Paludisphaera rhizosphaerae: one gene and its partner. The protein of the gene in region 1 binds, or shares a complex with, the protein of each later gene. Links are inferred from orthologs where the notes say so. Each region holds a gene or a part of one and is shown in the gene's direction. Other genes may lie near its edges. The genes, in order: dinB and dnaN.

Region 1 (3,230 bases):
TCGGCGGCATGCCGTCCCAGGTCGCGGCGTATGCGTGGGCGGCGAGCATGAGCTGCCGGAGGTTGTGCACGCAGGCGGCCCGGCGCGACGCCTCGCGCGCGGCCTGCACCGCGGGCAGGATCAGGCCCACAAGGAGGGAGATGATCCCGACGGTCACAAGCAACTCCACGAGGGTCACGCCGTCGCGGCGATCGTTGCGACCTCTCTGTCCCCTCGGCCGAACCGTCCCGAGAGAGATGAGGGCGTTCATCGTTCGGTTTCCGTCTTGACCATGACCACGGCCTCGACTTTCTCGCCCTTTCGGTCCTTCACTCAGCTTCGGCGCCCGCCATTGACGATGTCCCGGTCGGCTCTCGGCCGCCGGCTGGCCCAGGAAGATCTTGATCGACGCAATGAGATGCAAAAGTGTTGAAATTAGAGACGCCAGTATCACAGATGACTTGAACGTCATAAGAGGTCAAGAGAAAACTCGACCTACGATGTGTTCCGTCAGTCGAAGCGTGCGTGGGGACCTGGAAGCGGTGGACGTGATGATTCCCCAGGGCGGCCCTGGGGACAGTCTCGGACGCCCCCGCGGTCGGAGGCTGAATGTCAGTGGGACGAGCCCGGCAGGTTGCCTGGTTCAGGACGCGGTCCCGTCGGACGGATGCGGCCGGGCGGGAGGCGGATGGCGGCCAACTTGGCTTTGGCCATCAGGGGATCGAGGAACGCTGCCGCCGACCGGAGCGTCGGGGATTCGCCCAGAGCCAAAGGTCTTACGGCTCCTTACGGGCGAGCGCCTGCCCTCAGCAAGTTCCTGAGACTTCCTCGATCCCAGGCTTGTGGCAAATTGTGCACGCGTGGACATTCATGTGGTAGACTTCCGGCTGGCCGACGAATCGGATCGAGGGCCGGGGGGCCTGGGCGTGGCCGAGCGGAAGATCATCCACGTCGATATGGACGCCTTTTATGCGTCCGTCGAGCAGCGCGACAATCCGGACCTGCGCGGCAAGCCGATCGCGGTCGGCGGGTCGCGCGAGCGGGGGGTTGTGGCGGCGGCGAGCTATGAGGCTCGTAAGTTCGGCGTCCGGTCGGCCATGGCCTCGGTGACGGCGAAGCGGAAGTGCGCCGGCCTGATCTTCGTGAAGCCTCGGTTCGACGTTTATCGGGCGATATCCCAGCAGATCCGGGCGATCTTCGCCGAGTACACGCCGCTCATCGAGCCGCTCTCGCTCGACGAGGCGTATCTCGACGTCACCGGGAACCTGAAGGGGATCGCGTCGGCCACGGTGATCGCGGAGGAGATTCGCGCGAGGATTCGATCCGAGACGAGCCTGACGGCTTCGGCCGGGGTCTCCTACAACAAGTTCCTGGCCAAGATGGCCTCCGACGAGAACAAGCCCGACGGCCTGTTCGTCATCAAGCCGAAGGCGGGACCCTCGTATGTGGAAGCCCTGCCGGTGGGGAAGTTCCACGGGATCGGGCCCGCGACGCAGGCGAAGATGGAGAGCCTGGGGATCCGCAACGGCGCCGACCTCAGGGCCCAGTCGCTGGAGTTCCTCCGAGAGCACTTCGGCAAGGTCGGCCCGTATTACTTTTCGCTGGCCCGAGGGATCGACGAACGGCCCGTCTGCTCCGATCGCGTCCGCAAATCAGTCGGCGCGGAGACGACCTTCCACGCCGACCTCTTCACCGCCGAGGAGGCCCGAACCGCTCTGGAGCCGCTCATCGCCAAGGTCTGGTCCTCCTGCGAAAGGTCGACGCTCAAGAGCCGGACGGTGACGCTCAAGGCCAAGTACGCCGACTTCCAGCAGATCACCCGCAGCCGGACCCTCGATTCGCCGATCGCCTCCCGCGCCGAGATCGAGGATGTCGTCTCCTTGCTCCTCCAACCGCTCTTCCCCGTCAGCAAGGGGATCAGGCTCCTCGGCGTGACCCTCTCCTCGCTCGACAACGGCCCGGAGAACCGCATCGGCCAGCAGCTCCTGCTGCCGCTCTGAACGGTCGCGGGGATTCTCGCGACGGCGACGCCTCGATCACGGCACCCGACGAGGCTCCACCCCGGCCTCTCGCAGGAGCGGATCAAGCCGTCGCGACAACTCCGCCAGGTTGTGGCTGGGGACCTCCGGGTAGAGGTGGTGCTCAAGGTGGTAGGTCAACTCCAGGAACAACGCCGGAACGATCCGCCCTCTGAGGGTGTGGGTCTGCGACAGGCGGGTCTCGCCGTAGTCCCGGTGCGGAAGGTGCACCGTCAGGAGGGGGTAGACCCAACTGCCGATCACCACGAGCGACGTGTAGAGCAGCACGGCAGGCGTCCGGCGGTAGAGGCAGACGCCGGCGATCGCCACGGCGAGGGCGAATCCAGCCTCGACGACCAGCCATCGCCGCTCCGCCCCGCCTCGCTTGCTTCGTGAATAGGCCCACAGCCACAGGCGAGGAAGGAAAAATGGTCCCCAAGCCACGGCCTTGAGCAAGCTCATCCGGGCCGGATCGCCCTCGGGATCGTCCGGCCCCGGGAAGGCGCGATGGTGCCTCAGGTGAGTGGCCCGGTAGGCGTGGCCGCTCTCCAGCAAAACCGCCCCCGTGGCGAAGAGCGCCCAGTCGGTCTGGCGTCGCGAGAGACCCAGCGACCCGTGGACGACGTCGTGCGTGACCGCGACGACGGATACGAAAATCAAGAACACCACGGCCGGCGCGAGCCACCAAAGGCCCGAATAGGCCACGAGCGCATACACGATCACCCCCACGAACGGCCTGGCCAACGCGAGCCGCCGCTGGCAGCAGGTCGTCGACAGGAGGTCCCCGCCGATGGTCCGCAACGGAGGCAACGCGGGCTCAATGCACGTGGCAGGCTGCATGTCATGCTCCGAAGTCGTTCACTCAATGGTTTTGGCGGTTGTTTCGATATTATCAGAAAGTTCGGCTAAAACAAGATTTTTGAGCGGACGTGCGATTCTGCCCCATCTTTCGTGTCGCTGTGGGGAAAGGGAGCAGCGAGCCATCACGAGTCTGCCTGTCCCGAGATGACGAGCCGGGAGCGACGAAAAGATCGGTCGAGCCGACCGGGTTCAGAACGCGCAACCGGAGACCAACTCGCCGGGCGCGCCCTGAGTGTCGATGAGACGCATCCCCGAGACGTCTCGCGGGCGGCTGGCTTGTAACGATCCAGGTCCCACCAGGTCGCCTCGTGGGTGGATCGCGCGACGTATCCTCCTGGCTTGTTTCCCTCCGCCTGGGGTGATCGCGGTTCT
Region 2 (3,203 bases), on another replicon or contig:
AGCCCCGCCGCGCCTGACCCGGCCCACCAGTCTTCGGAACGGATTCAACCCGAAGGGTCTCGCCGACCGAAAAAGAGAACGCAGAGAGGCGCAGGCCGATGGATCGGCAGCCCTGGGCGTGGGCGCCCGGCTTCTCGTATCCTTCCTGATTGCGCGTTCTGGCGCCTTGGATTCCGATCAGGCTCGGTTTTCCAGATGGGTAGCTGGTCTGGGTGCCATGGCCACACTTGTGTGGCCATGCGATCGGCGACGGTCGCGCGGTCGTCCCGGGCCGGTTCATGGCCACGCGAGCGTGGCCATGGCACCCGACGATGTGGTCGATGGGGTGTGGATAACTCACGGCCAGGCCGCGCGCCGGGTCGGCGACGATCCACAAGGGGGGGCAGCGCGTCGGCCGCGCCGTGCGCCCTGGTGAACCTCGGCGCGCGGGTCGTCCACAACGGGATCGACCGACTTTTCAACAGCGCGGGGTTTCGGTTGCGTTCCATTAAGTCTTTTGGTAGGATGGACTTCGTCGGACGCCCTGGAAGTTATCCACAGGCCGGCCGTCGCGCTGTATTTAATACGGCGATTCAGTTTCTCTCTCATGGGAATACGGGAAGACGCCGGGAGTCGAAGCCCGGCGGGGCGACGCCGTCGCCCTCGTTCCAAGGGCTCTGGGGCATGCGAGGCCCAGCCCGAGGAGAAATCCGCCGCGATCCCGCGATTCCCGTCGCGTGGGCGCTCCCTCGGGGCCCGCGTCGTGGTATGATAGTCGGGAGTAATCTTCTCTAGCAGACGTGGCGGACTTGGGCGGCCCGGCCCGACTCCCCCATCCCCCAACCGACGCCAGACCGCGGCCGTCCCCACCAAAGCGGACCCCGCCCGACGTTGGTTCGCCTTTCCCATTCCGGCCCCTCGGCGACGACCAGGGCCGGGCGACGCGATCGGACGCGACGCGGAAGGCGATGCATCAGCCAGAACGAGGCACGCGCATGAAGGCCCTGTGCAATCGCGAAGGACTGCTCACCGCTTTCAACATGGTCAGCGGCGTCGTGCCCGCGCGGAGCCCCAAACCGATCCTGCAGAACGTCAAGTTCAGCGTCGATGACGAGGACGGCTCGGTCCTGATGGGGACGGACCTGGAAGTCGGCATCCGCCACCGGGTTCTGGGCGTGAAGGTCGAGGAGCCGGGCTCGGCCATTCTGCCGACCGCCAAGATCGGCCCGATCCTCAGGACCAGCGGCGACGAGGACCTGTTGCTTGAGACCAGCGACGAGCACCTGCTCGTCCGCGGGGCCCGGTCCAGCTTCAAGCTCCCCCTGGAAGACCCCAGCCTCTACCCCGAGGTTCCGGACTTCGCCGCCGACAAGTACCACGTGATCGTGGCCGGCGACCTCAAGAAGCTGATCCGCCGCACGGTCTTCGCCACCGACCTGGAGAGCGCCCGATACGCCCTCGGCGGCGTGCTCGTGGAGCTGAAGCCGGACGGGATCTCGATGATCGGGACCGACGGCCGACGCCTCGCCAAGATGGTCGCCCCGGCGACCGCCGAAAACGATCCGATTGCTCCGTCCGGAACGCCCGTCATCCCCGTAAAGGCCTTGAAGCTGATCGAACGGAACCTTGTCGACGACGATCTGCTCGTCCACCTGACCATCCAGTCGGGGGCGGCCGTGCTGGTCCGGACCGAGGGGGCCGTGATCTACAGCCGGCTCGTCGAGGGCCGGTTCCCGCGGTATCAAGACGTCTTCCCGACGACCGTCGAGACCAAGGTTCCCATGGCCGTCGGCCCGCTCAAGCTGGCCGTCGAGCAGGCGTCCATCGTCACCAGCGACGAGAGCCGCGGGGTCGACTTCCAATTCGGCCCCGGCGCGTTGAAGCTCTCCAGCCAGGCGGCCGACGTGGGCTCCGCCCAGGTCGACCTGCCCCTCGATTACCAGGGCAAGGCGGTCGACATCACCTTCGACCCCCGCTACCTGCTCGACGCCCTCAAGACCCTCGCCGACGACGACGAGATCACCGCCGAGCTGATCGACGCCCGCAACGCCGCCGTGTTCAAGACCCCCGACCAGTACACCTACGTCGTGATGCCCCTGACCCGCGAGCGCTGAGACGACGCGCCGCGACCCCCGCGCCGGGCCGGAGGAAACGGCCCGACCCTGATCGGTCGATCCCTCGAACGAACGAACCAGGACGCCAAACCCGCATGCCCAACCCCGACCAGCGCGGCCCCCGGCCCCTGTCCGACGTGCTCGGCGAACTCTTCGTCGCGCGCGGCTACGGTCGGCTCCACGCCATGCTGGCGCTGCAAACGGCCTGGGACGCCGCCGTCGGCGAGGCCCACCAGGGCCGGACCCGCCTGGGAGAAGTTCGTCGCAACACCCTGACCGTCACCGTCGACCATCCGGCCCTGCTCGAAGAACTCTCCGCCTACCGCAAGCACGAGCTGCTCCAGGCTCTCCGCGACGCCTGCCCCGACGCGCGGATCGACGACCTGCGGTTCCGGATCGGCCGGGTGGACGACTGACTGATTTGATCGTGCAACGTTCGGAATCAACCGCCAGAGAGAACCCGAGGGGATTTCCAAAGAACCGGCGTGGTCAGGTCCCCTCTCCCGTCGGGAGAGGGTGGCCCGAAGGGCCGGGTGAGGGTCGTCGGACCTGTAGGCATGGCCTGGATTGATTGTCTGCGGGACCGACGCGCCTTCTGAAATCCGACGACCCTCACCCGCCGCTGCGCGGCTGCCCTCTTCCCGGGGGGAGAGGGAACGTTGGAAGCCGACCGCCGTCTGATTGATCGTGAGACGACTGGCACGGAAGCCCCAGGAAGGACGAACCGAGGGATAGGACGAACCGAGGAACCGCCGCGATGGATTTGACCAAGAACGAAGGCGTCGACGCGAACGTGATCGAGGGCGAGGCCGGGAACGGCCACGGCGCGGCGGTCGGGGGCGAGGGCTCCTACACCAGCGCCAACATCCGCGTCCTGGAAGGGATCGAGGCGGTCCGCAAACGCCCAGGCATGTACATCGGCGACACCACGACGAGGGGTCTGCACCACCTGGTCTACGAGGTGGTGGACAACTCGATCGACGAGGCGATGGCCGGGTACTGCAAGAACATCGTCGTGACCATCCACGCCGACGGCTCGGCCTCGATCGTCGACGACGGCCGCGGCATCCCCGTCGACGCCCACGGCGACTCCGGCAAGAGCACGCTGGA

What was found.
Region 2: the proteins of dinB (region 1) and dnaN are in contact, whole or in part, in a solved structure (PDB 1OK7), measured with the Escherichia coli proteins. The link is inferred for Paludisphaera rhizosphaerae from one-to-one orthologs.

What each region holds. Positions count from the first base shown.
Region 1 is NZ_JAALCR010000017.1:104,932-108,161, forward strand. The notes cover bases 1-2,915. They hold dinB (DNA polymerase IV), read left to right. Parts: upstream 1-851; coding sequence 852-1,979; downstream 1,980-2,915. Other genes in these bases: G5C50_RS21280 (DUF1559 family PulG-like putative transporter), read right to left, coding at 1-178; G5C50_RS21290 (fatty acid desaturase family protein), read right to left, coding at 2,016-2,837. UniProt on the Escherichia coli protein: Poorly processive, error-prone DNA polymerase involved in translesion repair and untargeted mutagenesis. Copies undamaged DNA at stalled replication forks, which arise in vivo from mismatched or misaligned primer ends.
Region 2 is NZ_JAALCR010000055.1:12,568-15,770, reverse strand. The notes cover bases 146-3,033. They hold dnaN (DNA polymerase III subunit beta), read left to right. Parts: upstream 146-974; coding sequence 975-2,093; downstream 2,094-3,033. Other genes in these bases: gyrB (DNA topoisomerase (ATP-hydrolyzing) subunit B), read left to right, coding at 2,851-3,033; G5C50_RS31085 (DUF721 domain-containing protein), read left to right, coding at 2,189-2,509. Outside these bases: G5C50_RS31095 (response regulator transcription factor), read left to right, coding at 1-17; more of gyrB, read left to right, coding at 3,034-3,203. UniProt on the Escherichia coli protein: Confers DNA tethering and processivity to DNA polymerases and other proteins. Acts as a clamp, forming a ring around DNA (a reaction catalyzed by the clamp-loading complex) which diffuses in an ATP-independent manner freely and bidirectionally along dsDNA.